DNA from 3 places in the Pantoea sp. X-Soil-TKNS-1211 genome. Region 2 is predicted to be linked to each of the others. Evidence: predicted binding sites of a transcription regulator. Region 2 holds the regulator's gene; each other region holds the start of a gene.
The links. Region 2 encodes PurR, which represses purine synthesis genes. Its sites were predicted from a motif close to CANGCAAACGTTTGCNTG; they were not measured.
Positions count from the first base shown of each region.

Region 1: a site for PurR is predicted at 3,962-3,979, ahead of pyrC (dihydroorotase). Genes of this name have one in related genera too.
Region 3: a site for PurR is predicted at 2,156-2,173, ahead of purE (5-(carboxyamino)imidazole ribonucleotide mutase). Genes of this name have one in related genera too.

Region 1 covers NZ_AP035953.1:1,723,739-1,734,105, forward strand. Annotated here, with positions in the region: gene AC6I8W_RS08245 (cytochrome b) at 1-65, opposite strand, end outside; gene solA (N-methyl-L-tryptophan oxidase) at 359-1,474, opposite strand; gene bssS (biofilm formation regulator BssS) at 1,581-1,835, opposite strand; gene AC6I8W_RS08260 (hypothetical protein) at 2,123-2,392, opposite strand; gene dinI (DNA damage-inducible protein I) at 2,535-2,780, opposite strand; gene pyrC (dihydroorotase) at 2,850-3,896, opposite strand; gene AC6I8W_RS08275 (lipoprotein) at 4,076-4,639, opposite strand; gene grxB (glutaredoxin 2) at 4,750-5,397, opposite strand; gene mdtH (multidrug efflux MFS transporter MdtH) at 5,472-6,674, opposite strand; gene rimJ (ribosomal protein S5-alanine N-acetyltransferase) at 6,922-7,512, shown strand; gene AC6I8W_RS08295 (DUF480 domain-containing protein) at 7,530-8,168, shown strand; gene AC6I8W_RS08300 (Gfo/Idh/MocA family protein) at 8,170-9,090, shown strand; gene murJ (murein biosynthesis integral membrane protein MurJ) at 9,212-10,367, shown strand, end outside.
Region 2 covers NZ_AP035953.1:1,957,645-1,968,011, forward strand. Annotated here, with positions in the region: gene AC6I8W_RS09395 (major outer membrane lipoprotein) at 1-74, opposite strand, end outside; gene pykF (pyruvate kinase PykF) at 379-1,791, opposite strand; tRNA gene AC6I8W_RS09405 (tRNA-Val) at 2,133-2,209, opposite strand; tRNA gene AC6I8W_RS09410 (tRNA-Val) at 2,231-2,307, opposite strand; tRNA gene AC6I8W_RS09415 (tRNA-Val) at 2,311-2,387, opposite strand; gene AC6I8W_RS09420 (MATE family efflux transporter) at 2,541-3,914, opposite strand; gene AC6I8W_RS09425 (riboflavin synthase subunit alpha) at 4,114-4,764, shown strand; gene cfa (cyclopropane fatty acyl phospholipid synthase) at 4,843-5,991, opposite strand; gene punC (purine nucleoside transporter PunC) at 6,300-7,502, opposite strand; gene punR (DNA-binding transcriptional activator PunR) at 7,611-8,522, shown strand; gene purR (HTH-type transcriptional repressor PurR) at 8,519-9,544, opposite strand; gene cydH (cytochrome bd-I oxidase subunit CydH) at 9,830-9,919, shown strand; gene AC6I8W_RS09455 (C40 family peptidase) at 9,975-10,367, opposite strand, start outside.
Region 3 covers NZ_AP035953.1:1,193,022-1,203,388, reverse strand. Annotated here, with positions in the region: gene cysS (cysteine--tRNA ligase) at 1-695, opposite strand, end outside; gene ppiB (peptidylprolyl isomerase B) at 916-1,410, shown strand; gene AC6I8W_RS05635 (UDP-2,3-diacylglucosamine diphosphatase) at 1,410-2,126, shown strand; gene purE (5-(carboxyamino)imidazole ribonucleotide mutase) at 2,258-2,767, shown strand; gene purK (5-(carboxyamino)imidazole ribonucleotide synthase) at 2,764-3,828, shown strand; gene ybbP (putative ABC transporter permease subunit YbbP) at 3,881-6,298, opposite strand; gene ybbA (putative ABC transporter ATP-binding protein YbbA) at 6,295-6,981, opposite strand; gene tesA (multifunctional acyl-CoA thioesterase I/protease I/lysophospholipase L1) at 6,949-7,575, shown strand; gene AC6I8W_RS05605 (SDR family oxidoreductase) at 7,607-8,380, shown strand; gene AC6I8W_RS05600 (tetratricopeptide repeat protein) at 8,460-9,314, shown strand; gene AC6I8W_RS05595 (SPFH domain-containing protein) at 9,377-10,291, shown strand; gene AC6I8W_RS05590 (NfeD family protein) at 10,291-10,367, shown strand, end outside.

The DNA.
Region 1 (10,367 bases), 230 kb from region 2:
GCCATTAGCCAGTGTAATAAGATAGAGATCAAACCAAAATGCTGTGGAGAATTTCGCCACATGATCGGTGAATCCTGTACGGAAATAACTGGCAATTAGCATCCATATATTGAAATATAAAATCAATCACCCTTACTTTTCTATAAACTATGAAATAACTATTCGGGATTTGTGGTGGTATTTGCGTGGGGTGCTCAGAAATATTGAATAACTACGCAGAAAAACTGAGGTAATAAAACGTTAGAACTAATTACTACACCTTTTGCGCTGCGATTTAATCCAGAAATTAAATTTGTGTGAATTTATGTCAGGGAGTGTCAGTGTGGCCGCTACCGGAGAGGTAACGGCCAGGGGGGCGTCAGGCAAAACGCGACAGTGAGAAAGGGGAAATATCAAAGGAAAAAGGTTTGTTCTGGGCAAATTCGCTGGCTAATTCACCCAGTACGCTGGCGAATTTAAAACCGTGACCGCTTAGCCCGGTAATGATTAAGCGGTTTGGCTCACCCGGCAAGGTATCGATGATAAAGTCCTCATCAGGCGTATTGTCATAACTACAGGCTTCGCCATGCAAACAAACCCCAACACCTGGCAGAAACTGGCGCAAAAAGCTGAAGGCTTCGCTGCCATCGGCGGCGACAGCCCCAAACGGCTTGCGATCTGTTGGTGTCTGCATAACCTGACCGCCATCATGACGACCAACTTTGAGCGCATTATTATCAGCCGGGAAGCCATAAAAGTGGCTACCGTCGCTCATCTCGACGGTAAAGCCGGGAAATTGGTTGTTTTCACTGTAACGGCCATCCGCCTGATGCCAGGCAAACACTTTACGCACCGGTGTGACTGGTAAATCCGCCATCAGTTGGCTAACCCAGGTTCCGGCACTGACCAGCAGCTTACGGGCGTGAAACGAGCCTTCACTGGTGGTCACCTGTTGCAGATCACCATCCCGACCGATTTCCGTCACCGGACAGTTAAACAGTTGGGCGCAGCCCGCTTTTTCCGCCAGCGTTACCCAACTGCGTACCGCCTCCTCGCATTTAAGAAAGCCGGAATTCGGTTCGAACACCCCAATGTAGCCATCAGGCACAGCAAATTGTGGCCAGCGTTTGCGGACTTCATCCGCCTGCAAAATTTGCACATCCAGTTGCCAGACGCGTGCACTGTCGATGACGTTTTGAATAAACGTTGAGGTAATGGGGGCGAGATTGAGAATGCCGCTACGGTGCATAATCCGCACGCCACTCTGGCGCTCCAGATCATCCCAAAGAGTCTGTGCGCGTAGTACCAGCGGAACGTAACGTTCGCCTTCGCCGTAGGCGTGGCGGATTAAACGGGTTTCTCCGTGATGGGTGCCCTGAGAATGGGGAGGGTGGGCGCTATCGATCATTAATACCGAGAGGCCTGCCTGAGTTGCATAGTACCCGGCGGCGGCACCAACTGACCCACTGCCAACCACAATCAGATCATAAACCATGTGACATCACTCCTGAAAAACGACGAACTTTTTCAGCAGCATATCAAAAGAGCGCGCTCATGAAAAAGGCACCCTTGAGGGTGCCCCTTACACGCGATGAAAGAAATTAATGCTTTTGATTATCGCGTAGGTATTGCTCGGTAGACTCAATTTTCGCAATGCCAGCTTCGAGTATCGAGATAAACTGTCGGGCCACATCGGTGGTCAGCCAGTAGGTAGGGCCAACATCAGCTTCTTCTTCTTTCTGATCCTGCGATGATAGCGAGTGCAGGCGAATCATCATGGCGTCATAGCTGTCAACGGTGCTAATGTCCCATCCCACTAATGGATGAGTCTGGATGACGTCTTTATTTCTGTCCATTATAACCTCCTTTTAACTCGTTAAACGAAGTGCTTCTTGAGGTTCAATGCGGCTGTTCTTGCACAAGCGAGATAATTATAACATGAAACGAACGGTACAATAGTTAAAAAATGTGGTGATGAAAAAAAACACAAAATAAATGCTTTTGAGATGCGTCTTTTTAAAAATAATAATACGCCCACGTGTGTGGGTGTTTTTCGCGCGACCAATAGCCGACGCTAAAGAGATTATCGGCAGCAATGCCGGCTGGCTTTAGGAAAACTCTTGAGCCGATCAAAACTGTGAAGTTAGCCCTGCTCCTGGCCCTGGGCGGTACCTACGCACTTGTGAATCTCTTCAGCCAGACGGGCAAACTGCTGCTGTAACTGCTCGTCATGGTTCTGGTTTTGCGCTTCGAGCGTCAGATTGTGGACCAGCAACTGGCTGGCGCGATCGTCGAGACAGAAGGTCAAATTGGCAAAGGCATTTTCCAGCACGGTTAAGCGGCGCTGCTGCTCGCTGATTAATGCCAGTAGCTCGCCAAACGTCATTGCCTCTTCCGGTTTATCGTGAGTCATCTAAAACGTCTCCTGTAAGCATGACGCAGTGCAAGAATGGGGGGATTAAAAATGATTTTAGATGCAGAGGCTATGTCTGGCGAGGCGGAAATAAAACAAAAAAGCCGGGTGGCGAAACCCGGCAAAAACTGCGCAGTGGCGGTTAATCGGTAATAAACCAGTCGTCAGCACTTTCCCAGGTTTCCTGCAAAATATCGCTGATGCGTTCGCGATTTTCTTTGCAACCACCAAACACGCTGAGTTGATTGCCGCTGGCATAGCGGACTTTGACATGATGTTCATCGTCTGGGAAATCACGGGAGATGCGGCGGGTAAGTTCTGCGCTTAACGCATCCAGTGCGCCCGCAGGAAGGGGCTGAGTTTTTGCAACGGTAATTTCAACACGCATAAACGCCTCCGAAATAATATACTGTTTATTTGTACAGTATAATTATCCCGAAGGCAAGCGACAAAAATATCAGCCGATGACACGCCAGTTAAGTGTCTCACCGGCGAGGAATGGCACCAGCGTATCATCGGCGACCGCAACGGTCTGTTCAACAGTCCACGGCTCACGCACCAACGTCAGCGTCCCTTCATTCAGCGGTAAGCCATAGAAGTTCGGCCCGTTTTCGGAACAGAATGCTTCAAAGTGCTGCAACGCTCCCAGTTCTTCAAACACCGTGGCATAAGCCGGTAAGGACGTGGGAGCATTGAATACCCCGGCGCACCCGCAGCTGGCTTCTTTCAGATGACGCAAATGCGGTGCAGTGTCCGTGCCAAGGAACACGCGACGGTTGCCGCTGGCCACCAATTTACGCAGCGCCTCCTGGTGGATATTCCGTTTCAGGATCGGCAGACAATACAGGTGAGGGCGCACGCCGCCAACCAGCATATGGTTACGGTTAAACATCAGATGCTGTGGTGTGATCGTCGCACCCAACAGCTCATTCCCGGCAGCGAGATACTCAGCGGCTTCTTTAGTAGTGATATGCTCCATCACCACTTTCAGGCCAGGGAATTGCTGACGCAATGGCTCCAGCACGGTTTCGATAAAACGTGCTTCCCGGTCAAAAATATCGATGTGGGAATCGGTCACCTCACCGTGTACCAGCATCGGCATACCGATCTGCTGCATGCGTTCCAGCACGCGCGCAATGGAGGCGATATTGGTTACGCCATGGCTGGAGTTGGTAGTGGCGTGGGCCGGATACAGTTTTGCGGCAGTAAACACGCCAGCACGGAAGCCTTGTTCAACCTCATCGGGATCGAGAGAATCGGTAAGGTAGCAGGTCATCAGCGGTGTAAAGGCATGTTCTGCGGGCAGCGCGGCCAGAATACGATCGCGATAGGCCATCGCCGCAGCAACGCTGGTGACTGGCGGAACCAGGTTTGGCATGACAATCGCACGACCATTTACCGCACTGGTGTAAGGCAACACGGCCTGAAGCATCGCGCCATCACGCAGATGGATATGCCAGTCGTCAGGGCGGCGAATCGTGATTTGCTGGGGTTGGGCTGTCATTCAAAAGGCTCCGGCTAGGTAGAAAACGAAAGGCACGTTTAGGCCGGGGAGTAATCATAAGGATGTGGGCAACCGTTTGCACGGGATTTTATTCATGTTGCGTAGCGGCGCGATTTATCGCGCGGGTTTTACCCCAAACAGCGCGATAAATCGCGCCGCTACGTATCCGTGCAAAGGAATTAGTCAGTGAACGGTATCACCAACTGACCCGGTTTCACTTCCAGGCCTTTGGCGAATTTTTTCGCCAGCGCTTCGCCTTTGCTACGATCTTCGCTCAGCACATACGCGGGTTTCTCATCAAAGTAACGTTTGAGCGACTCATTGAGATAGGGCGTCAGCGTTTTCATGATCGACGCCATTTTCTCCGGCTGCACCTGGGCATCAACAATCTCCAGATCCTTCAGGTAAATCGCACCCTGTTGCGCATTGAATACCGGTTGTGCCTTCATTTTTAACTGCATTTCAGCTTGTTGCGGGCCGAATAAAGAGCTGACGTTAATATTGGCTTTACCTGATAGCGTAATTTTACCCGGTTCTTCGCGGCCAATTTGGCTGGTCAAATCAGTCAGCACAATATGCGCATTCACCAGTCCCGAGACACCCACATCTTTCTCGAAATTGTTGTGTTTTTGCAGTGCCTGATTCACTTCCTGTTCACTGATGGTGTATTGCGTCAATTGATTACAGCCGGCCAGCAGCACGGCAAAAAGCAGGGCTATAAGCCCCGGAAAAGCCTTCTTCATACTTTCCTCATCCTGAATGATACGGCAAACGTGCCATAGCCTGCCTGAATCAGGGACGAGTGTCACCAGGAGAGAGATGAGAAACGTCGCAACGTTTCTCATCACAACGGTCAGGCAGCTATAGATGAGAGCAGATTGACCTGCGTTTGTTTCGCCATATTGTCCCGATAGGCAGCCACACGGCTCGGCCAGTCGATACCGGCAACCAGGGTCAGCGAGCGTAACAACGGAAACAAATTGATATCATCTTCTGAGAGTTCGCCGTTGACCGCATTGGGTTTGACAATCAGTTTATCCAACTGACGGAGATCATCATTGATGTTTTTAATCAGTCCTGGCGCATGCTTGCGCAGTTCGCCGAAGTCGCCGATATTGGCCTGTTTTTTCTCACGAAAATAGTTGCGGGCTTCCGGTGTAGCGAACTCGGCAAAAGCCGCGTCAGCGATGCGTGGCAGCAGGAGCTTATTCACGTAACTATTTACATGACGCAGCCAGTCAGAGATGGCGGGATTGGCTTTGCCATTCAGTAAGGTTTCGCCATCCTGCTTATCCACCAGGCGAACAATATCCATACTCTCTGGCATGGCGCTACCATCGGCTTTTTGCAGGATGGGGGCCATCTTTTGACCAATGAGTTTTTTCGGTGTGTTCTCGTCGTCGTTTAGCATCACAACCAGTTCAATGGGCAGATTTTTCAGGCCAAAAATCATGCGCGCTTTGACGCAGAAAGGGCAGTGATCGTAGATGTAGAGTTTCATCCTGTTTCTCCTCGGTTCCCAAGGGTGACTGACGTCACCCTTTTTACAGACGTGCGGGAAGTATGGGAGAGAAATCAGCTGCTGTACAACGCCGGGGCCACCGCGCGGGGTTGAAATTGCCACCACAGCGCCAGCAGCGTCACACAGCCCACCGCGCTAAGCAACATCCACGGCAATTCCGGCAGCGCCAGTTGCTGGCCGACATCAAACATCCAGCCACCGCCGGAGTAGCCAATCAGACCGCCGATTGCAAGCCCAAGACGACTGAAGCCCATATAACTACCGCGGGCGCGCGAACTGGCGAGCGAGGCGCTGAGCGTTTCTCGCGCCGGTTCGGCAATGATGGAGCCGAGATAGAACACGGCGATCAGGAAAAACAGCGCCGGTAGGGTACTGGCCAGTCCCACCGGTAACAAACTGATGGTCATCAAAAACAGACCTGCCATCAGACGCGTCTCCAGCCGGAAGCGTTTTTCGCTCCAGCGCGCCAACGGGTAGAGCAGGCTCAGCGAGAGCAGCGCTTCAATGGTGTACATCCATTTCACCGCAGCCGGTGCGCCAGCGACCTGATTCACCATCACCGGCAACATCAGCATCACCTGGACGGCGAGAATGTAGTAACCGGTCAGCGTCAGTACATACAGGCGAAAACGTTTGTCCTGCCAGACGCGCTGCATGCCTTCGCGCATCGCGATACGTTCGGTGGAAATGCGCCAGGCGGGTAACCAGATAGCATTGAATAATGCCGCGCTGACGAACACCGCCGCGCCCACCCAGCACACCAGGCGGAAATCCCACGCCAGTAACCAACTGCCAATCAGTGCGCCCAGCACCGCTCCTGCGCTGTCCTGCATCATCAACAGGGAAAAGAAGCGGCCGCGCTCACGGGCGCGCACCAGTTTTACCACCATCGCGCTGCGTGGTGGGTCGAACAGCGTTCCGCCTAAGCCAGATAACAGGCAGGCCAGCCACAGCAACCAGGGTTGATGCGCCAGCGCCATACAGGCAAAGCCTGCGGCACGCATCAGCATGCCGGTGACGATCAGGGGGCGTGCGCCGAAGCGGTCAGCGATGGCTCCACCAAAAATACCCAAGCCTTGCTGCACAAACTGACGCAGGCCGAGTGCAATCCCGACCATCAGCGCGGCCCAGCCGAGTTGTTCAACGAAGTGAATAGAGATGAGAGGGAATACCACAAAAAACCCTAACACCACCAACATGTTATCCACTAATAAAAATGTTTTACCGAGGCGTCGTGCCCGCGCAACCCGAGACATGCTTAATCCTGAGCAAGGTGGAGAGGAGAAAAGAGACCAGTTGGTCTATTTTCCGCCTGTGCAGGCAGGAAAAACAGGATTATCAGGATGATATTTTTTCATCGAATCGGTAAGAAAATTAATCCTGAACAAGGATGAATGCCTGAGCACGGGAAACGGGGTTTTACCGCAGGCAGGGTGACGGTTATAGTGAGATATAACGCCGATGGCGTACTTCCTTCTTAAGTCTTGGATTTCAGGAGTCAAGATGTTTGGCTATCGTTCTGCTGGGCCACGCGTGCGCCTCACCACCGATCGTTTGGTGGTCCGTTTAGTCCATGAGCGTGATGCCTGGCGGTTGGCGGATTACTATGCGGAAAACCGTGTTTTTCTCAAGCCCTGGGAGCCGGTACGCGATGAAAGCCATTGTTATCCGTCGGGCTGGCAGGCGCGTCTGGGATTGATCGCCGACATGCATAAACAAGGCTCGGCGTTTTATTTTGTGCTGATGGATCAGGAAGAGCGTGAAGTGCGTGGTGTTGCCAACTTTAGCAATGTGCTGCGCGGCTCCTTTCACGCCTGCTATCTGGGTTACTCATTAGGTGAGAAATGGCAAGGGCAGGGGCTGATGTTCGAAGCCCTGCAAAGCGCCATTCGGTATATGCAACGGCAGCAACATATGCACCGGATTATGGCGAACTACATGCCACATAATCAACGCAGCGGCGATCTGCTGGCGCGTCTGGGGTTTGAAAAAGAAGGATATGCCAAAGATTACCTGCTCATCGATGGCCGCTGGCAGGATCATGTCCTGACAGCATTAACCTGGCGTGAGTGGACGCCGGACCGCCGCGGATAATAACAGGGAACAATGCAATGAAAATGGCTTTATCAGCGCAGGCGTTGCGCGTGATTGGTTGTCTACTGGAAAAGCAGGTGACCACACCAGATCAATATCCGCTATCGCTCAATGGCGTCGTCACCGCCTGCAATCAAAAGTCCAACCGTGAACCGGTGATGAACCTGAGCGAGAGCGAGGTGCAATCCCAGTTGGATGAGTTGGTGAAAAAGCATCTGGTCACCTCCAACAGTGGTTTCGGGCAGCGTGTCAGTAAATATGAACAACGATTTTGCAACTCAGCATTTGGCAATCTGCAACTCAGCAGTGCAGAAGTCGCGGTATTAACGCTGCTGTTTCTGCGTGGCGCACAGACGCCGGGTGAGTTGCGTACCCGCAGCGGTCGTTTGCATGAATTTAGCGATATGAACGAGGTTGAGCAGACACTCAACGGTCTGATTTCTCGTGATGATGGTCCCATGGTGGTGCGTCTCGCGCGGGAACCCGGTAAACGCGAAAGTCGTTATATGCATCTGTTTGGCGGCGAGGTTGCGGATCAGCCGGAAACGACCATCGAGGCCGAGACCTCGGACCTTGAGGCGCGAGTCGCACAACTGGAAGACACCGTGGCCCGGTTGCAGGCGCAACTGGAACAACTGCTGCAACAGGAGCATTGAGATGACACTGCGTATTGGTATCGTCGGATTAGGGGGCATCGCGCAAAAAGCCTGGCTGCCGGTGTTGTCACAAGCACAAAGCTGGCAACTGGCCGGGGCATTTTCGCCGAATCAGGCCAAAGCGCAACCCATCTGCGATAGCTACCGCATCCCCTGTTTCGGCCAGCTTGATGCTTTGGCGGCCGCCAGTGATGCGGTGTTTGTGCATAGCAGCACGGCTTCACATTACGAGGTCGTCAAAGCACTGCTGCTGGCAGACAAGGATGTTTGCGTTGATAAACCCTTAGCAGAGACCTTACAGCAGGCCGAAGCGCTGGTGGCGTTGGCAGAGAAACGCAAACGTAAATTGATGGTGGCGTTCAACCGCCGTTTTGCGCCACGTTATCAACAACTGCATGCTGAGATGGCGCGTGCGGCGTCGCTGCGAATCGAAAAGCACCGCGCGGACAGTGTCGGGCCGCAGGATTTACGCTTTACTCTGCTGGACGACTATCTGCACGTGGTTGACACGGCGTTATGGCTGGCGGGGGGTAAACTGACGCGCCTGCACGGTTATATTGAGACTAACGAACAGGGTGCGATGTTGTATGCGGAGCATCATTTTTCCGCCGGTGCGCTGCAAGTCACCACCAGTATGCATCGCCGTGCCGGGACGCAGCGAGAAGTGGTCAGTGCCATTTGTGATGGTGACACTATTCAGGTGGCAGAAATGCGTGACTGGCAGCAGGAAAACCTTACGGGGTTGCGCCTGGAAGCGCCGCCTGCATGGCAAAGTCACCTGACACAGCGCGGATTTACCGGCGCTGCTCACCATTTTATTCAGTGCGTACAAAATCAGACGATGCCTGAAACCAGCGGTGAACAGGCGCTGGTGGCGCAGCGGCTGGTGGAAAAGCTGTGGCGTGATGCCGAACAGGAATAATTCCTTGTAACACTCAATGCTGGTCATTTCCCGCCGTGGCAGTAGACTATCGCCGGACATTTTCGAATGTCCGCGCTAAGTTGCTCATTTATCCGACCCTTTTCAGGATGCGCCGCCAATTATGAATTTGTTGAAATCGCTGGCAGCGGTCAGTTCAATGACCCTGTTTTCCCGCGTGCTGGGCTTTGCCCGCGATGCCATTGTGGCGCGGGTATTTGGTGCCGGGATGGCTACCGACGCCTTCTTTGTCGCCTTTAAATTGCCCAATCTGCTGCGGCGTATTTTTGCCGAAGGCGCGTTCTCGCAGGCATTTGTGCCCATTCTTGCCGAATATAAAAGCAAACAGGGTGACGACGCGACGCGGGTATTCGTTGCCTACGTTTCTGGCTTGCTGACTCTGGTGTTGGCCGTGGTGACGGTGTTGGGCATGATTGCCGCCCCCTGGGTCATTGTGGTGACGGCACCTGGCTTTGCGGATACTGCGGATAAATTTGCGCTCACCAGCTCGCTGCTGCGGGTCACTTTCCCTTATATCTTGCTGATTTCGCTGGCGTCGTTGGCTGGGGCTATCCTCAATACCTGGAATCGATTCTCGGTGCCTGCGTTTGCCCCGACGTTGCTGAACATCAGCATGATAGGTTTTGCGTTGTTCGCCGCGCCACATTTTCATCCGCCAGTGATGGCGCTGGCCTGGGCGGTGGTGGTAGGGGGCGTGTTGCAGTTGTTCTATCAACTGCCGCATCTGAAGAAAATTGGCATGTTGGTATTGCCGCGCATTAACCTGCGTGATGCGGGTGTCTGGCGTGTAATGCGTCAGATGGGACCGGCGATTCTTGGCGTGTCAGTCAGTCAAATTTCTCTCATTATCAACACCATTTTCGCGTCGTTCCTCGTCTCGGGTTCCGTTTCCTGGATGTATTATGCTGACCGCCTGATGGAGTTTCCTTCCGGGGTGTTAGGTGTGGCGTTGGGTACTATCCTGTTGCCATCGCTGGCGAAAAGTTTTGCCAGTAATAATCATGATGAATATTCACGGTTAATGGACTGGGGGTTGCGCCTGTGCTTCCTGTTGGCGCTGCCGAGTGCGGTGGCGTTGGGCATCCTTTCGGGGCCACTGACCGTGGCGTTATTTCAGTACGGGAAATTTACCGCTTTTGATGCGGCGATGACACAGCGAGCTTTAATTGCCTATTCAGTCGGGCTGATGGGGTTGATCGTGGTGAAAGTGCTGGCACCGGGATTTTATTCCCGCCAGGACATCAAAACGCCGGTGAAAA
Region 2 (10,367 bases):
GCGTTGCTTGAGCAACCAGCCAGCAGAGTTGAACCCAGGATTACCGCGCCCAGTACCAGTTTAGTACGATTCATTATTAATACCCTCTAGATTGAGTTAATCTCCATGTAGCGTTACAAGTATTACACAAAGCTTTTTGAGTTGAGAATAAATTTTTGCTGAGAACACGCTTAAACTTGATCGTTCGCTCAAAGAAGCATCGTTTAGCAGAAGATGATAAAAATATTTAGCTAAAACAGAGATATTTAATCGGATTAGCCTTAATTTTCTGGGTTTTTGAATAGTTATTATCGATTGGTAATTTTGTGCTTTTGTATTAAGCACAGAATAAAAAAAGCGCCCAAAAAGGGCGCTTTTTAATAAACATTAAAGCGAAAATCAGAGTACGTGTACGGAGGCGGTGTTGGTGGTGCCACTTGGAACCAGTGCACCAGAAACCATCACGACAACATCGCCCTTTTGCGCATAACCGCTCTCAAGTGCCATTTCTTTTCCGATACGATAGAAATCATCAGTTGAGGCAATTTCGGCCACCAGGTGAGTTTCAACACCTTTGCTCAGAATCAGCTGGCGCGCGGTAGTGGCATTGGTGGTCAATGCCAGGATGGTCGCATCCGGGAAGTATTTTCTGATGGCTTTGGCTGATTTGCCGCCTTCGGTCGCTACCACGATCAGCGGTGCTTCCAGCTTCTCAGCGGTCTCAACCGCACCACGACATACCGCTTCAGTAATACGCAGCTTGCGTGAGTCCTGGAGCGAGTCAATACGTGATTTCATCACACGGTCAGTGCGTTCGCAGATGGTCGCCATAATGGTGACCGATTCCAGTGGATACTTACCTTTAGCGCTTTCACCTGACAGCATCACTGCATCGGTTCCGTCGAGGATGGCGTTCGCCACATCGCCTGCTTCAGCACGGGTTGGACGCGGGTTTTTGATCATTGAATCCAGCATCTGGGTTGCGGTGATCACCACTTTGCGCGCTTTGTTGCACTTCTTGATCATCATCTTCTGGGCGAAGATCACTTCTTCAACCGGAATTTCTACACCCAGATCACCACGTGCCACCATGATGCCGTCAGAAGCTTCAAGAATTTCGTCGAAGTTGTTCAGACCTTCCTGGTTCTCGATTTTCGAGATGATCTGAATGTGCTCGCCGCCGTGCTGCTTCAGATGCTCACGGATTTCCAGCACGTCAGAACGTTTACGGATAAAGGACGCGGCGACAAAGTCGACACCCTGTTCGCAACCAAAAATCAGGTCACGTTTGTCTTTTTCTGCCAGAGCAGGCAGCTGAATAGAGACACCTGGCAAGTTAACGCCTTTATTTTCGCCGAGATCGCCGTTGTTCAGGACCTTACACACCACGGTGTTTTCAGTGACTTCGATAACTTCCATGCCGATCAGACCATCATCGACCAACACGGTGTTACCGATTTTCAGATCTTCAGTGAAACCCGCATAGGTCACGGCCACGCGCTCACTATTACCGATAACGGATTGGTCAGTGGTGAAGGTGAAGGTTTGGCCAGCTTTGAGTGCAGCATCATTGCCGCCTTCCAGTTTCATGGTGCGGATTTCCGGACCTTTAGTGTCCAGCAGAATCGCGGCCTGACGACCGGTTTTTTCCAGGACAGCACGCATGTTGGCAATGCGCTGACCATGTTCGGCATAATCCCCGTGAGAGAAGTTCAGGCGCATGACGTTCATGCCTGCTTCCAGCAGTTGAGTCAGCATCTCTTCCGATTCGGTTTTCGGACCGATAGTACAAACGATCTTGGTCTTTTTCATGTCAGCTTATCTGTAAGTTGTGATGGATGATAAAGGTTGGGATTCGATGCGCAGGCACCGAAGTGGAAATTCGTTTGGTGTTGACAAGGGCAGTACAGAGTAAGAATAGGAGACGATAGCTAAGCGTGCAGGGAAGTTGTGCGGTTCGCGAGAGAACCGACCAGGCGTTGTTGCGCAAATAATTTGAGTTCTCGCCATAAACACGTTAGCGCTGAAACCTTTCAAGTAGGACAACGCGGCATAGTATAGACGCTAAGTGCACGAAAACCAATATGAAAGCAGTAACATAAAACGATGCAGATCAAGGAACGGAGAGTTGCGCAACGGGAAACTGAAAAGAGTGGTGCGCTCTAATGGACTCGAACCATCGACCCCCACCATGTCAAGGTGGTGCTCTAACCAACTGAGCTAAGAGCGCATTATGTCATGCAGAAAGAAATGGTGCGTCCGAGTGGACTCGAACCACCGACCCCCACCATGTCAAGGTGGTGCTCTAACCAACTGAGCTACGGACGCACTTGGTGCGCTCTAATGGACTCGAACCATCGACCCCCACCATGTCAAGGTGGTGCTCTAACCAACTGAGCTAAGAGCGCAACACGCTGTCAGGGCGACAGCGGGGACGAATATTAACGGCAGGCTGATGAGCTGGCAAGGGGAAAAAGCGATTTTTCATCATGACTGACCAGCATCTGTGCTATGCGTCGTTTTTTTAGGCGTTGCGGACCTTTTCCGGCCCGCTCAGCCACTTAGCGAGCGGCACGGGTCAGAATCACCTGGGCCGGTAAGCACTGCAAGCGACGAATTCGCCACAACATCATCACTGCCGCAGAAGTCAGTCCGACAATAAAGCCGCACCAGAAACCAGCGGGACCGAGCCGCGGCACCACCAGGTCGGTAAGCGCCAGAATATAACCGACGGGTAAGCCCAGTACCCAGTAGGCCACCAGCGTGATAAAGAAGATCGAACGCGTATCTTTATAACCACGCAAAATACCGCTACCAATCACCTGAATCGAATCAGAAAACTGATAGATCGCTGCCAGTAGCATCAACTGAGCGGCCAGCGTAATCACCTCAGGATTGGCGGTATACAACGCGGCAATATGATGGCGGAAGGTCACGGTAAATAACGCGGTGAGAGCCGCCATACCGATGCCGACTCCTTGCGCAGTCCATGCCGCGACACGCGCCTGTTCTGTTGATCCCTGTCCCAGCCGATAACCGACGCGAATGGTGGTGGCTACCCCCAGCGACAGCGGCAGCACAAACATCAGTGAACTGAAGTTCAGCGCGATCTGATGTCCGGCGACTTTGACAATGCCCAGAGGTGACACCAATAAGGCGACTACGGCAAACAGTGTCACCTCAAAAAACAGCGCCAGCGCGACCGGTAATCCAAGGCTAAACAGACGCGACAAAATAGCGCGCGACGGCGCGGAAAAACCGCTGCTCATGCGAATATCGCGCATGCTGCCCATGCGTTTCAGCCAAAAGCGCATCACGATAAACATCACCCAATACACGGTGGCGGTAGCGACGCCGCAACCGACACCACCCAGTGCCGGCATACCGAAATGGCCATAGATGAACACGTAGTTGAGTGGGATATTGGTCAGCAACCCAAGAAAACCCAGCACCATACCGGGCTTGGTTTTGGACAAACCTTCACACTGATTGCGCGCTACCTGGAAAAACAGGTAGCCGGGCGCACCGAACAGCAGCGCATGAAGATAGCCTTCGGCTTTGGCGGCCAATAGCGGATCGATATCATGCATCGCATGAATCAGATAGCCCGCGTTCCACAGCACCAGCATGATCAGTAACGCGACAAAAAACGCCAGCCAGTAACCCTGACGAACCTGTTCAGCGATGCGCTCACGGCGTCCCGATCCGTTGAGTTGCGCAACGGTAGGCGTCAATGCCAGCAGCAAACCATGACCAAACAAAATGGCGGGAAGCCAGATAGAGGTGCCCACCGCAACGGCGGCCATATCCGTGGCGCTTACCGCACCGGCCATAATGGTATCCACGAAACCCATCGCGGTCTGGGCAACCTGAGCAAGGATGACCGGGATCGCAAGGGCCAGCAATTGACGCGCTTCTGTTAAATACTTCTGCACGTATCACCTGCATTTAAATAAGAAGAGAACGGGGAGAGATCCCCAAAGAATGCGCGGCCTAGTGTACCGGTCTGATGACGCTTCGCCAAACTTTGTTCGCATTTTGTTAAAACGGCTGTGTAAATTTCACCCGCCGCCTAATTAAACCCGAACGGCTCAGCTGTGATAAACTAGCGCAAACTTCGCAGAGGCTGAGATTATGTTTACTGGAATTGTGCAAGGCACAGCAGAGATTGTTGCTATCGAAGAAAAAGAGTTGTTTCGTACCCATGTGGTGAAGCTGCCGGAGGAGTTATTGCCGGGGCTGGCGCTGGGCGCGTCAGTGGCGCATAACGGTTGCTGCCTGACGGTGACGGCGATTGAGGGTGATCAGGTCAGCTTTGACTTAATCAAAGAAACCCTACGGATTACCAATCTGGGTGAATTACAGGTGGGGGGTGTCGTCAATATTGAACGTGCGGCGAAATTCAGCGACGAAATTGGCGGCCATTTAATGTCTGGTCATATTATGACCACGGCAGAAATCTGTAAAATCATTCAGTCCGAAAATAACCGTGAAGTGTGGTTTAAATTACAGGATCCGGCGCAGATCAAATATATTCTGCATAAAGGTTTTGTCGGCATTGACGGTATCAGCCTGACGGTTGGCGATGTGACGAAGAGTAAATTCTGTGTGCACCTGATACCGGAAACGCTTGAACGCACCACGCTTGGCACCAAGAAGCTGGGCTACAAGGTGAATATCGAGATTGATCCGCACACGCAGGCGATTGTGGAAACCGTGGAGCGCGTACTTGCGCAACGTGAAGCCACCGCACTGGCGCATCACCAGTCCGATGAGAGCGAATAACAGCTAATTCGTAGCGGCGCGATTTATCGCACTGTTTTAAAAGCGCGTGATAAATCACGCCGCTACAATATCTCGGGTTTAACGCGCGACGCGCAGGCCGCCCTCAGTCCCACGACTAAAAACCACTTGCCACAGCTGAATATCGCGCGCGCGGAATGCACCGGCGCAGGCATTAAGATAATAGCTGAACATGCGTTTAAAACGGTCGCCGTATTTTTCTGCCAGCTGCGGCCAGGCGTCAAGAAAACGCGCATGCCAGGCCATGAGCGTGGTGTCATAATCCGCGCCAAAATTGTGCCAGTCTTCCATCACAAAATGTGATTCGCTGGCATTGGCAATCTGACGTACGGAGGGCAGACAACCATTCGGGAAGATATATTTGTCGATCCAGGGATCCACATTCATATCGGTTTTAATCGCCCCAATGGTATGCAGCAGGAAAATACCGTCCGGCTTCAAATTACGATCGGCCACCTCAAAATAGGTCGCGTAATTTTTGGGACCCACATGTTCGAACATGCCGACCGAGACGATACGGTCAACTTGCAGATTCAGGTCACGATAATCCTGCAACAGGATGGTGACGTCCAGACCAGCACAACGCTCCTGTGCCATCTTCTGTTGCTCTGCCGAAATGGTGACGCCATGCACTTTCACGCCATAATTGCGTGCGGCAAACTCTGCAAGACCACCCCAACCGCAACCAATATCGAGCAATGTCATGCCGGGTTTCAGTTGCAGCTTGCGGCAAATCATATCAAGTTTGGCCTGCTGAGCCTGTTCCAGCGTCTCGGCATCTTTCCAGTAACCACAGGAATACTGCATGAAAGGATCAAGCATCAAGGAAAACAGGTCATTGCCAAGATCGTAATGCTCTTTACCCACAATCCATGCGCGTTTTTTCGATTGCAAATTGGTCAGACGCGCAGCTGCAATACGCAGCGTGTCTTTAAAATGATGAGGTAATTGCTGATCCAGATGATGCTTCAGTACACGGTGGAAAAACATGTCGGGACTTTCGCAGTCCCACCAACCGTCCATATAGCTTTCACCCAGGCCCAGTGAACCTTCCTGCAAAACCCGTTTAAAAAAATCCGGATGCTTAACCTGAATATCCCAGGGGCGAGTGCCGTTGATAGCAATATCAGCCCGTTCCAGTAATTCATGGGCGATACGAAACCAGTGGTTTTCTTCAAGGCTCACTTCTTCTATACACGATGAACTCATAGCTTCTCCATCACCTTTCCGATTTCAACCTGAGAAAATAATAGCCAATTTCTCCAGGCTTGTGAGAGAACTCACGGAAAATCCGTGCGCCAGATATCCGACGTTTTACAGAGGTATGAATCTGAATAGAAATGTCTGGCACAACACAGCGGAGAATATCGTGCAGACGCCATCCCAGCGACAGGGTCGCTTAATATTAATACAATTATGTTATTGATTTGTTACAGAAATGCTGACCCACGCAGTATATGCTTACGTGGGTCAATATTCAACGACTTATCGTTAGGTTGCTAACTAAAGTCGTTGCATCAGTGATTATCTTCGCAGGCTAAGGAGTTGTGAGCAACATCACTTTGTGCGTTTGCCGTACGTTGCCAGGCGAAACCGGCCCAGGCGAGTGCCACGGTGGCGAGCATGACAAGGCTGGTGCTGTGCAGCGCCTGCTGTAATCCGGCGGAAACCACCAGGCTGGCGACAAAACATAATCCGAGTTGCAGCAAATTCTGTAATGAAGCGGCTTTACCCGTCGCCTGGGGGAAGGGCAGCAGGGCGCTGGCGACCACAATCGGATAGATAGCACCATTTGCCAGCGCCATGCCGCAAAACGGCAGCAGCAATGCCCACAGGGCCGGTGAAGAGAGTTGTGCCACCACAAACAGGCCAAGAATGCTCAGACTGTAGATCACCAGCAACCACGGCAGCAATTGTTTTCCGTGAAAACGATTCAGTAGCGCGCGGCAGCCAAATCCACCGATCAGAAAGGCGATAGTCTGCGGCACGTAGCTCAGACCAATATCCGCCGGTGACAAACCTACATCCGCGAGGATGAAGGGTGAACCGGTCAGCCAGGCGAAAAAACTGGCGGAACAGGCTGAATAAATCAATACATTACCGCTATAGGAACGTGATGCCAGCAGCGTCAGCCAGCCTGGCTGAGGCGCTCGGGTGGTTTGAGTACGCCTGGGATTGGCGAGGCACAGAGTACCGATCAGCAACACCAGGGTGATTAGCGTCAGCAGCAGGAAGATGCTTCGCCAGTGAAAATGTCCCATCAGCCAGGCACCCAGTAATGGGGCGAGCGCCGGTGACAAGGCAACCAGCGGCATAATGGTGGCAAAAACTTTGTTAGCCTGGCTCTGCGGATAACGATCCACCACCAATGCCTGCCAGCTCACGGCAGCCGCACAGACACCCACAGCCTGTACAAAGCGCAGCGCCAGCATCAGGCGGACGTCAGTCGCCCACAACATCCCCAGGCAGCCGAGGGCAAAAATCACTAATCCTGCCAGCAGAATCGGCTTACGACCGAATCGGTCAGACAGCGGTCCCCAGAACACCTGCGCGCAGGCAAACCCGCCAAGGAACAGGCTGAGACTGGCACTGATCGTGCCGGGTGTGGTGGCAAAATCCTGCTGCATGGCACCGAATGCCGGCAGGTACATATCCGTAGCCAGAAAGCCCAGCATGCTGAGTAAAGCAAGATAAGGCAGAAATCCTTTTGATGACAACATGGTAATTCTCTTTAGACAGGTAAACGCGGGGGAGTGTAAAAGCGTGCGAGGGGCTTTGTGAAACGTTAATATTTGCGCAGTGCTATCAAAAAATTTGCAGGCAAAAACATGTGGTCTGAATACGCTCTTGAGGTGGTGGATGCTGTGGCTCGAACCGGTAGTTTCAGTGCGGCGGCGCAGGAGTTACACCGGGTGCCTTCTGCCATCAGCTATACGGTGCGCCAGCTCGAAACCTGGTTGGCTGTGCCGTTGTTCGAACGTCAGCATCGGGAAGTGGTGTTAACGGCGGCAGGAGAACATTTTGTACGTGAGGGGCGAAGTGTTATCAAAAAAATGCTGGCCACGCGGCGGCAGTGCCAACAATTGGCGAATGGCTGGCGTGGTCAGCTCAGTATTGCGGTGGATTGTATTGTGAAACCGCAGCGTACTCGTCAATTGGTCAAGGATTTCTATCGCCACTTTCCCGATATGGAGTTGATAATCAGCTATGAAGTGTTCAACGGCGTCTGGGATGCGCTGGCCGATGGGCGGGTCGATGTGGCAATTGGCGCCACCCAGGCGATCCCGGTTGGCGGTCGTTTCGCTTTTCAGGACATGGGGGCACTTAACTGGCGCTGTGTGGTCAGTCCCGATCATCCACTGGCGAAAAGTACCTTGTTGGACGAAGAGACCCTGAGAGCCTGGCCTTCTCTGGTGCTGGAAGACACCTCACGGGCGCTGCCGCGACGTATGACCTGGACATTGGATAATCAGCGCCGACTGGTGGTGCCGGAATGGGAAACTGGCCTCGACTGCTTGCTGGCTGGATTATGCGTTGGCATGGTGCCGGGCCATTTAGCCCGACCGTTGCTGGATAGCGGTGCCCTAACTGAGTTAGCGTTACCCACGCCGTTCCCGGATAGCCCTTGTTGTGTCAGCTGGTCAGAACAACGCAACTCACCGGCATTGAGCTGGTTGTTGACCTATCTTGGCGATGCCGAAACGCTCAACCAGGAATGGCTGAGCGAAACGGAGGCTTAGCGGCGGTAGTCGCGGAAGGGGCCATCCGCGACGGAACGACGTTCAATCAGCGTCGGCTGAACCTCAATGGTCTGCGGTTCTTCACGCTTGCTGGTAATGCGATCCAGCAGCATTTCCAGCGCTTTTTCCCCCAACTGGGCTTTGGGTTGATGCACGGTGGTTAACGCGGGAGTGAAATAGCGGGCGTTGCGCACGTTGTCATAACCGATCACCGAAATATCCTGTGGCACACGCAGGCCCATTTCATCTGCGGCACAAATCGCGCCCATAGCCATGATATCGCCGCCACAGAACACCGCAGTTGGGCGTTGTTTCTGATTGAGGATCTGCTGCATCGCCTGATAACCTGACTCCGGTTCGAAATCACCCTGCACAATCCACTCGGGGCGCGCAGTGATGCCTGCTTCGTTCAGCGCCTGCATGAATCCTGCATGACGGCCACCGCCGGTGTTGCGCTCCATTTGTCCAGGAATAGCACCGATGTCACGATGGCCACGCTCTATCAGGTAACGACCGGCAAGATAACCGCCCTGGAAGGCGTTATCCTGCACCGTATCAGTAAAGTCGCCACGCGATGCACCCCAGTCCATCACCACCATCGGGATGTTGCGATTTTCTTCCAGCATGGTCAGCAGGTCATCAGGGTATTCAGAACACATGACCAGCAGGCCATCGACGCGCTTCTGCGCCATCATTGACAGATACGCGCGCTGTTTTTGCAGATCGTTATGCGCATTGCCAAGGATCAGCGTGTAACCACGATCGAAACAATGGTTTTCCACTGCCTCGATAATTTCGGCGAAATAGGGGGCTTCACTGGAGGTGGCCAGCAGCCCCAGAGTTTTGGTGTGGTTAACTTTCAGGCTGCGCGCCACGGCGCTGGGCGAGTAATGCAGCTCTTTGATCGCTTCCCATACGGCGTTACGCGTCTCTTCCGCGACGAAACGCGTCTTGTTGATGACATGCGAAACCGTGGTGGTAGAGACACCGGCGCGTTTCGCCACATCTTTAATTGTTGCCATGAAAATGGTACTCCCGGGCTTATCGCAACTAACTGATAAGTATATTGTTAAACGTTTGCGTCTGCTAATGGTTTTGCGCCCCGATTTTCGGGGCAAATGGCGAAGAAAAAGACGTTAACACTCAGTCAATAACACTTTAACTTGCCGCAAACACAGCGTGCGCAAAAACTGTTGCGCAACGAAAGGCGGCGATTCTAGCAAGCTGGCGCGGATAACACGAGATTTTTGCCGGGGGGTGTGAGAAAATCACGATAACCCTTCAATTAATGTGACTAAGGAGTTGTGATGAGTACAGACCTGAAACTGGCGCTGTTTACCACCGTGGGCGCGCTGCTAATGATTATCGTATTCAGCTTCACCGCGATCCTTCATTAATAAAAAAGCCGGACCTGAAAATCAGTGTCCGGCTTCTTCTTTCGATCGGGTTGCTCTAGCGGATGGTCTTGGGCGTCATCATACGGCGTGCGCCGACATAGTGTTTCAACCAGTAATCCTCACCCAACGCACTGATTTGAATATCTTTACCGGTTCGTGGCGACTGAATAAATTTGCCGTTGCCAAGATAAACGCCAACATGATCGGCAGTACCACGATGATTAATGCGGAAGAACACTAAATCCCCTTTCTCCAGCATGTCACGCTTAATCGGTGCCGCATCACGCAGGTGGTACATTTCGTTCGCGGTGCGTGGGAATTTGTATTTGACCAGGTCCTTGTACGCATACCACACCAAACCACTGCAATCGAAACCGGTATGTGGTGAGGTGCCGCCCCACTGGTAAGGTTTGCCAATCTGCCCCATCAGTTTGTTCATCGCGGTCTC
Region 3 (10,367 bases), 760 kb from region 2:
AACATCAGGTCTGAACCGCCGCCGTGGATATCGAAATGGGTGCCAAGCTGTTTGCAGTTCATCGCTGAACATTCAATATGCCAGCCCGGACGACCGTTGCCCCAGGGAGAGTTCCACGCCGGTTCGTCAGCTTTGGACATCTTCCACAACACGAAATCCATCGGGTTACGCTTCACTTCGGCCACTTCAACGCGCGCACCGGCCTGAAGTTGTTCCAGATCCTGACGGGACAGCACGCCGTAATCTTTATCGCTCAGTACATCAAACATCACGTCGCCGTTGTCGGCCACATAGGCGTGACCACGTTCGATCAGGCGTCCGACCAGTTCGATGATCTCGTCGATATGACGCGTCGCACGCGGCTCCAGATCTGGCGGCAGGATCCCCAGCGCGGCGAAATCTTTATGCATTTCACCGATCATACGATTGGTCAGGGTTTCGATACTTTCGCCATTCTCGTTGGCACGTTTGATAATTTTGTCGTCAATATCGGTGATATTACGCACATACTTCAGCTTATAACCGACATAGCGCAGATAGCGTGCCACCACATCAAATGCCACAAAAGTACGTCCATGGCCGATATGACAGAGGTCGTACACCGTGATGCCGCACACGTACATGCCGATTTCACCAGCATGGATGGGTTTGAATTCCTCTTTCTGTCGCGTCAGGGTGTTATAAATCTTTAGCATTGAACGGTTCCGTATTTAACGTGTGCGGGAATGGCCTTTCCAGGCTAGCTGCGTATTGTGCCGTATTTTTTACTTCAGCGCGACGCCAGCATATCAACTGCCGCTGCCTTGCTGACGCGTCATCACAATTTGTGATATAAGATGCCTCTACAAAAATGCCCGCTGCTCTGAGGCAGGCGCGGCAATTGACACCGACGACAACCTTTACAGGACGAGAATGATGGTCACCTTCCAGACGAACCACGGCGATATCGTAATTAAAACCTTCGATGACAAAGCGCCGGCAACCGTAAAGAACTTCCTGGATTACTGTCGTGAAGGTTTCTACGACAACACCATTTTCCACCGTGTGATCAACGGCTTTATGATTCAGGGCGGCGGCTTTGAGCCGGGCATGAAGCAGAAAGCCACCAAAGAAGACATCCGTAATGAAGCCAACAACGGCCTGAAAAACACCCGTGGCACCCTGGCGATGGCACGTACTCAGGCTCCGCACTCCGCTACCGCGCAGTTCTTCATTAACGTAGCAGACAACGACTTCCTGAACTTCCGTGACGAAAGCCTGCAAGGCTGGGGTTACTGCGTGTTCGCTGAAGTGGTTGAAGGCCTGGACGTGGTCGACAAAATCAAAGCAGTGGCCACTGGCCGCAGCGGCATGCACCAGGACGTGCCGAAAGATGACGTGATCATCCAGAAAGTGACCGTTAGCGAGTAATGTCGCGCACGCTGTTTATCGCAGATCTTCATCTGTGTGAAGAGGAACCGGCAATCACTGCCGGTTTTCTGCATTTTTTGCAGCGGGAAGCGCAGCAATGCGATGCGCTTTACATCCTTGGCGATCTGTTCGAAGCCTGGATTGGCGATGACGATCCCAATCCATTACATCAACAAATCGCCGACGCGCTTCAGGCTCTGCCGGTGCCGAAATTCTTTATCCACGGTAATCGCGATTTTCTGCTCGGCCAGCGCTTTGCACGTGCCAGCGGCATGACGTTGCTGCCGGAAGAACAGGTGTTAACCCTGCACGACAAGCGGCTGCTGATTATGCATGGCGATACCCTGTGCACCGATGATGAAGGCTATCAACGCTTTCGCGCCAAAGTGCATCAGCGCTGGCTGCAAAAGCTGTTCCTCGCCTTACCGCTCAGGCTACGCATGCGTATCGCTGCCAAAATGCGCGCCAACAGCAAACAGGCCAATCAGCATAAATCGCTGAGCATTATGGATGTGAATCAACAGGCGGTGATGGATGCGATGACGCGCCAGCACGTACGACTGCTGATCCACGGCCACACCCATCGTCCGGCGATTCATGATTTTGTTTTGCAGGGTGAAAATGCCCAACGCGTGGTGCTCGGTGCCTGGCATCATCAGGGGTCGATGATTCAGGTCGATGCCGCTGGCGTGCAGCTAATCGAATTCCCGTTCTGATTAACGGGCAATCTTGCCCGTTTTCCGGCCACGCAACCGTTTTCCTTGCTGCCATCTCATGCTATTCTCTGTGCCCTTCTTCACCTGCCCGCCCGGCCAGGTTCGTTTGTATATTCACAGGAGTTGACCGCATGTCATCCAACGCCGCCCCGGCTCGTATCGCCATCGTCATGGGTTCCAAAAGTGACTGGGCTACCATGCAGTTCGCCGAGGAAATTCTTAACAGCCTGGATGTCCCCTTCCACGTGGAAGTGGTCTCTGCTCACCGTACGCCCGACAAACTGTTCAGCTTCGCCGAAAACGCCGCGCAAAATGGTTACCAGGTGATTATCGCCGGTGCTGGCGGTGCCGCCCATCTGCCGGGCATGCTGGCCGCCAAAACCCTGGTGCCGGTGCTGGGCGTGCCGGTACAAAGCGCTGCATTGAGCGGTGTCGACAGCCTCTACTCCATCGTGCAGATGCCGCGCGGTATCCCGGTAGGTACGCTGGCAATCGGTAAAGCCGGTGCCGCCAATGCTGCCCTGCTGGCGGCGCAGATTCTGGCAATTCACGACAGCGCGCTGGCGACTCGCCTGGCGAACTGGCGTCAGACCCAGACTGACGAAGTACTGAACAACCCGGACCCGCGGGGGGATGCATGAAGCCGGTTTGCGTACTGGGAAATGGTCAGTTAGGCCGTATGCTGCGCCAGGCGGGTGAACCGCTGGGCATCGCCGTCTACCCGGTCGGATTGGATGCAGAACCTTCTGCGCTACCGATCGCGCAAAGCGTGATCACGGCGGAGATTGAACGCTGGCCGGAAACCGCGCTGACGCGTGAGCTGGCAAGCCATCCGGCCTTTGTGAATCGCGATATTTTCCCGCGTCTGGCCGATCGCCTGACACAAAAACAGCTGCTCGATCAGCTGAATCTCGCCACCGCCCCGTGGCAATTGCTGGCGGATAAAAGCGAATGGCCGCAGGTGTTCAACTCGCTCGGCGAACTGGCCATCGTTAAACGCCGTACCGGTGGTTATGACGGGCGCGGCCAGTGGCGTCTGCGCGCCAATGAAACCGATACCCTGCCGGATGAGTGCTACGGCGAATGCATCGTTGAACAGGGCATCAACTTCAGCGGCGAAGTGTCGCTGGTTGGCGCACGTGGGCAGGATGGCAGCACGGTTTTCTATCCGCTGACCCATAACCTGCATCAGGACGGTATTCTGCGCACCAGCGTGGCGTTCCCGCAGGCCGATGCGGCGCAGCAGCAACAGGCCGAAGCGATGCTCAGCGCGATCATGCATGAGTTGAACTACGTCGGTGTGATGGCGATGGAGTGCTTTGTTACACCGCAGGGCCTGCTGATCAACGAACTGGCACCGCGTGTCCACAACAGCGGACACTGGACGCAGAATGGTGCTTCCATTAGCCAGTTCGAGCTGCATCTGCGTGCGGTGCTGGGTTTACCGCTACCGCAGCCGGTGGTGTATGCGCCATCGGTAATGGTCAATCTGATTGGTACGGATGTGAATCTGGCGTGGCTTAATCAGCCGCTGGTGCATCTGCATTGGTACGAGAAAGAGGTACGTCCGGGACGTAAAGTCGGCCACCTCAATCTGACCGATTGCGACCAGGTTCGTCTGGCCGCCGCGTTGAACGCGCTGATGCCGTTGCTGCCGTCAGAGTATGCGAGCGGTATCGCCTGGGCCGTTGAAAAGCTGTAATTAAAAGGTCGCCAGCAATGGCGACCTCCATTACGTTCGCGACGGAACCCTATCACGCCGCTTCAAACCGCCTGAACAACGCTTTCCCTTTCAGCAAACGCACCCCCAGCCAGCCGCCGCACAGCGACAGCAGCACCGCCCCGGTGATCGGCAGCGCCAGCCAAAGACTCCAGTCCGGTTCCCACGGAAAATCAAAGATCTTCCGTTGCAGACCCCACAGCGCGGCTTCCGCGCCCAGTGCCGCCGCAACGCCAGACACCACGCCCAGCAAGGCGAACTCACACCACAGGGTTCCACGCAGCAGCCGTTTGCTCGCCCCCAACGTGCGATAAACGACCAGCTCCTGACGCCGTTGGCGCATCCCGACCTGAATCTGTGCCAGCAACAACAGAACGCCGCAAATCGTTACCAGCACCACCATAATCTCCAGCGCCTGGCTAACTTGCGCCAGCACCTGACCGATCTGCCGCATCATGCTGCCAATATCCAGCAAACTCAGGGTTGGGAACGCCCGGTTCAGCTGTGCCAATAATGCCGGATTACTCTCCATGCGGAAGCTGGTCAACCAGGTTTGCGGCTGGTCATCCAGCGCCCCCGGAGGGAAGATAAAGAAGAAATTGGGCCGCAGGCTTTCCCAGTCCACTTTACGCAGGCTGGTAATTTTGGCGCTGAACTGCTGGGTATCGCCGCTGAAGGTTAAGGTGTCACCCAGCTTCACCCCCAGACGATCCGCCAGCTCGGTCTCCATCGAGACTTCCCCGGTTCGCGGCGGCCAACTCCCCGCCACCAACGGATTGTGATCCGGACGATCCGCCTGCCAGGTCAGATTCAGCTCACGATTCAGGGCGTTATCCATATTCGGATCGGCATCTTTACCATTGAGCTGAGTCAGACGGGCGCGGATAATGGGATAGAAGGTCTCCGCTTTGATCCGATGTGATTGCAGGAAATCACGTACCTGTGGCACCTGTTCCTGCGTCATATTCAGCAAAAAATAGTTGGGACTATCAGGTGGCAACTGTTGCTGCCAGCGATCAAGCAAATCGCCACGCATCACCAGTAGCAACGCCAGCAACATAAAGGAGAGTGAAAACGCCGCCAGTTGACTGAGCGTCATCGCCGGTTGCCGCAGCAGACGGTTGATCGCCAGCCGCAGCGCGAGGTTGCGCACCACCAGCCGTCGTAACAGCAGCAAAGTGCCCCAGCCCAGTAACGCCAGCAACATTGCCAGCATCACCACGCCCGCCAGCAGCGCCCACAGCATTTTGCTGCCCCCCATCAACAGCGCCAGCAAGCCAATCACCACCAGCGCCATCACCGGCAGATAAAAACGCAGCGGCCAGACATCCGCAACCGCATCGCGACGCAGTACGCGCAACGGCTGGGTTGCCAGCAATAACCGATAAGGACGCAGCCCCACCAGCAGCGAGATAACAAACATCGCCCCCAGCGACCACAACCACGGCCAGAAGCTGGCCGCCGGTAGCGCCGCAGGCAGCACCGGTTTCAGCATCACCAGCAGGATGATTTCTATCCCCTGCCCCAGCACGCTACCCGCCACCGACGCCAACAGCAGCACCGCCAGCCACTGGCCGATAATCAACCGTTGCAGCACCTTGCGTGTTGCGCCAAGGGTTTTCAGCACCGCCACCAAATCATAGCGGCTGCGGCAATAGTGGCTCATCGCCACCGCCACGGCCGCGATCGCCAACAGCAAAGTCAGCAAGGCTGACAACAATAAAAATTGTTGCGCGCGTTGCATCGATCGTCCCAATGCATCTTCTGAGTTTTCCACGCTAATCCAGCGTTGATCCGCCTTGAGCTGCGGCTGAATCCAGCTATCGTAGCGCGCCAGCGGGGCCGGATCGCCCGAGAATTTGTAGCGCCAGCTCAGGCGACTGCCCGGCTGGATCGCGCCGGTTTTCTCCACATCTGCCAGGTTCATCAGCAGACGCGGCGCGGTTTGGAAGGGATTAAAACCTGCGTCAGGTTCCTGAATCACCTCACCAGCGATACGTAGCGTGGTATCGCCCACGTCAATCTCATCGCCGGTTTTCAGGTTCAGCAGTGCCAGCAGCCGGGGGGCCGCCAGTACCGTCCCGGCCCTGGGACGCAGGCCGGGCGGATCGGTTTGCAGGGTGCCAAACATCGGATACGCATCATCCACCGCTTTCACATCCGCCAGTTGCGGCGTTTCCTGGGCAAAGGTCATGGTCATAAAACTCAACTGGCGACTGACCGCTAACCCCTCTTGCCGTGCCTGCGCCAACCAGGCATCCGGCACTGGCGCGCTGCTGCGTAGGGTACGGTCCCCGGCCATAAAGTCACGACTTTGCTGGCTTAACCCTTTTTCCATCCGATCGCTGATCGACCCCAATGCCAGTACGCAGGCCACCGCCAGCGTCAGGGCCAGCCAGACGATCAACAGCGAGGGCGAACGCCACTCACGCCAGAACCAACGCCAAATCATGACTCCTCCCACAATTTACCGTCACGCAACCGCAAACGACGATCGCAACGCGCCGCCAGTTGTTCATCATGCGTCACCAGGATCAACGTGGTGGCAAAATCACGGTTGAGGGAGAACAGCAGATCGGCGATGCGATCACCAGTCTGACGGTCCAGGTTGCCGGTCGGTTCATCGGCAAATAAGAGGCCGGGACGACCATTAAAGGCGCGTGCCAGCGCTACCCGCTGCTGTTCGCCACCGGAAAGCTGGGCAGGAAGATGGTGCAGACGCGCTTTTAAGCCGAGCTGCGTCAGTAATTCCACCGCTTGATCGCGGCTTTCGCGATCGCTGACGCCGCGCAGTAACGCGGGTAGCTGGACGTTTTCCAGCGCATTCAGCGTAGGCACCAGCATAAAGGATTGAAAGACAAAGCCGACTTCCCGCGCGCGCAGCGCCGCACGCTGCTCCTCATCCATCGCATGTAACGGTTCGCCCAGCAGATGCACTTCACCGCTGCTGCCATCGTCCAGCCCGGCAAGGATGCCCAACAGGGTGGATTTGCCCGAGCCAGACTCGCCAATCAGCGCAATGGTCTGGGCGGGTTTGACAAGCAGCTCAACTCCGGTAAGGATGGTCAGCTGATGCTCTCCCTGACCGACGGACTTAGTAAGATGATGAACTTCAACAATGTTTTCCGCTGGCATTATTCCTTCCTGTGGTTATTGCTTCTGCTGGTGTCACGTCTTGCTGCGGCCGATACGCTGCTGGTGCTGGGCGATAGCCTGAGTGCCGGTTACCGCATGTCCGCGAACGTTGCCTGGCCATATCTGTTGAATAAAGAGTGGCAACAGCAGCCCAGAATTATTAACGCCAGCATCAGTGGCGATACTGCCGGACAGGGGCTGGCGCGTTTACCGGCGTTATTAAAACAGCATCAACCGCGTTGGGTGTTAATCGAATTGGGCGGTAACGACGGCCTGCGTGGCTTTCCACCGCAAAATATCGCTCAGGACCTGAGCAAAATCATCGACGATGTGAAAGCGGCAAAGGCGCAGCCGCTGCTGATGCAAATTCGTTTACCGGCAAATTATGGGCGTCGTTATACGCAGGCGTTTAGCGCGATTTATCCGCAGCTGGCACAGCAGTACAACATTCCTCTGGTGCCCTTCTTTATGGAGCAGGTGTATCTGAAACCGGAATGGATGCAGCAGGATGGTATTCACCCTAATCCGGATGCGCAGCCCTTTATCGCCGGTGTGATGGCGCAGGAACTGGCTCCGCTAGTAAAGCATGATTAACGCAGGCGCGTGATTTTTAACAGGTAAAGTTATGCAAAAAACCATTCTTATCACCGGCTGCTCCAGCGGTATCGGCCTGGTGGCCGCCAATGATCTGCTGATGCGTGGCTACCGCGTGATCGCTGCCTGCCGTCGGGCGGAAGATGTTGCACGAATGAATGCGCTCGGCTTTATCGGCATTGCGCTTGATCTGGACGATCCAACCAGCGTCGAGGCCGCAGCAGATCAGGTGATTGCGCTGACGGAAAATCGTCTCCACGGTCTGTTCAACAACGCCGGTTTTGGTATTTACGGGCCGCTTGCCAGCCTGTCGCGCCAACAGCTCGAACAGCAATTTTCGACCAACTTCTTTGGCACACATCAACTGACCATGCGCCTGCTGCCCGCACTGCAAGCCAGCGGCAATGGGCGTATTATTAATACCAGTTCCGTCCTGGGGTTGATCTCCACACCAGGACGCGGCGCTTACGCCGCCAGTAAATATGCGATCGAAGCCTGGAGCGATGCGCTGCGTATGGAATTGCGCAGCACTGGTGTGCGTGTCAGCCTGATTGAACCGGGGCCGATCCATACCCGCTTCACGGAAAACGTCCATCAGGGGGAAAGCGACAAACCGGTGCGTAACCCTGGCATAGCCGCGCATTTTTCCCTGCCTCCTGAGGCGATTTTACCGAAGCTGCGCCATGCGCTGGAAAGTCCGCATCCGCGTCTGCGTTATCCGGTGACGCTGGTGGCCTGGGCCATGAGCCTGTTAAAACGGTTGCTGCCAGGCTGGATGCTGGATCGCATTTTGCGCAGCAAATAGGCTGCAAGCCTGATTTGAACTTGAAGCCGGGCTGCTTGCCCCCATATTCTCAACACACTTTCAGCAAAGAGACGCATTCATGTCACACGCTTTGATTATCGACATCAACGAATCCAATCTGCATCAGACGCTGGAACAATCCATGCAATTGCCGGTGCTGTTCTATTTCTGGTCCGATCGTAGCCAGCACTGCCAGCAACTGACGCCGGTGCTGGAGCATCTGGCCCAGGAATACGCCGGTCAGTTTATTCTGGCGAAACTGGATTGCGATAAAGAGCAGATGGTGGCTTCTCAATTTGGATTGCGATCTATCCCGACGGTGTATCTGTTCCAGAATGGCCAACCGGTCGATGGCTTCCAGGGGCCGCAGCCGGAAGAGGCGATTCGCGCCCTGCTGCAAAAAGTGCTGCCGCGTGAAGAAGAATTGAAAGCCCAGCAGGCCATAGCCCTGATGGAAGAAGGTAAACCGCTGGATGCACTGCCGCTGCTGAAAGACGCCTGGCAGCTCAGCAACCAGGCCAGCGAAATTGGCTTTCTGCTGGCGGAAGTACTGATCACCCTGAACCGCAGCGATGAAGCGGAAGCGGTGTTAAATGTGGTGCCGTTGCAGGATCAGGACACCCGTTATCAGAGTCTGGTGGCACAAATCGAACTGCTGAAAAAGGCGGCCGACACCCCGGAAATTCAGCAATTGCAGGAACAACTGGCGCAGGACCCCGCGAACGCGGAGCTGGCTGCTAAACTTTCGTTACAGCTGCATCAGGTTGGTCGTAACGAAGAAGCGCTTGAATTGCTGTTTAGTTTTCTGAAAAGCGACCTCAATGCCGGTGACGGTCAGGTGCGTAAAATGTTGCAGGAAATTCTGGCGGCACTGGGCACCGGCGATGCGCTGGCTGCACGCTTTCGTCGCCAGCTCTACTCGTTGCTGTACTGACAATACAGAGGGTAAAACAGGCCGAAGCGACTCGGCCTGCAATCTGACAATCAGGAGGTTGTATGTTAACAGTGATGCCGGTCATCATCGTACTCGCGTTGGTGACCGTATGGGCCGGAGTAAAAATTGTGCCACAGGGTTATCAGTGGACGGTGGAGCGCTTTGGACGCTATACCCGCACACTGCAACCCGGTCTGACCTTAGTCGTCCCCTTCATGGATCGCATTGGCCGCAAGGTCAATATGATGGAGCGAGTTCTCGACATCCCCTCCCAGGAAGTGATCTCCAAAGATAACGCCAACGTCACGATCGATGCCGTCTGCTTTTTGCAGGTGATCGATGCAGCTCGAACGGCGTATGAAGTCAGTAACCTTGAGCTGGCAATCCTCAATCTCACCATGACCAATATCCGTACCGTACTGGGCGGCATGGAGCTGGATGAGATGCTGTCACAGCGCGATAACATCAATACTCGTCTGCTGCATATTGTCGACGAAGCGACCAACCCCTGGGGCGTGAAAATCACCCGTATCGAAATCCGCGACGTGCGCCCGCCGCAGGAATTGATCGCTGCGATGAACGCGCAGATGAAAGCCGAACGTACCAAACGAGCCGATATTCTGACGGCAGAAGGGGTACGCCAGGCGGCGATTTTGCGTGCAGAAGGGGAAAAGCAGTCACAAATCCTGAAAGCAGAGGGGGAACGGACTGCGGCGTTCCTGCACGCCGAAGCGCGTGAACGTGAGGCACAAGCCGAAGCTAATGCGACACGTATGGTGTCTGAAGCGATCGCCGCTGGGGATATCCAGGCCGTGAACTATTTTGTGGCACAGAAATATACCGATGCCTTACAGAAAATTGGTGAAGCCAATAACAGCAAGGTCGTCATGATGCCGCTGGATGCCACCAGCCTGCTCGGTTCCGTAGCCGGGATCAGTGAGCTGCTGAAAGAGAGCGGCCGGGAGCGCAAACCGTGATCCTGATGGAGATGATTGCCCATCCGCATTGGTTCTGGCTGACGCTGGGCGGCCTGTTGTTGGCCGCTGAGATGCT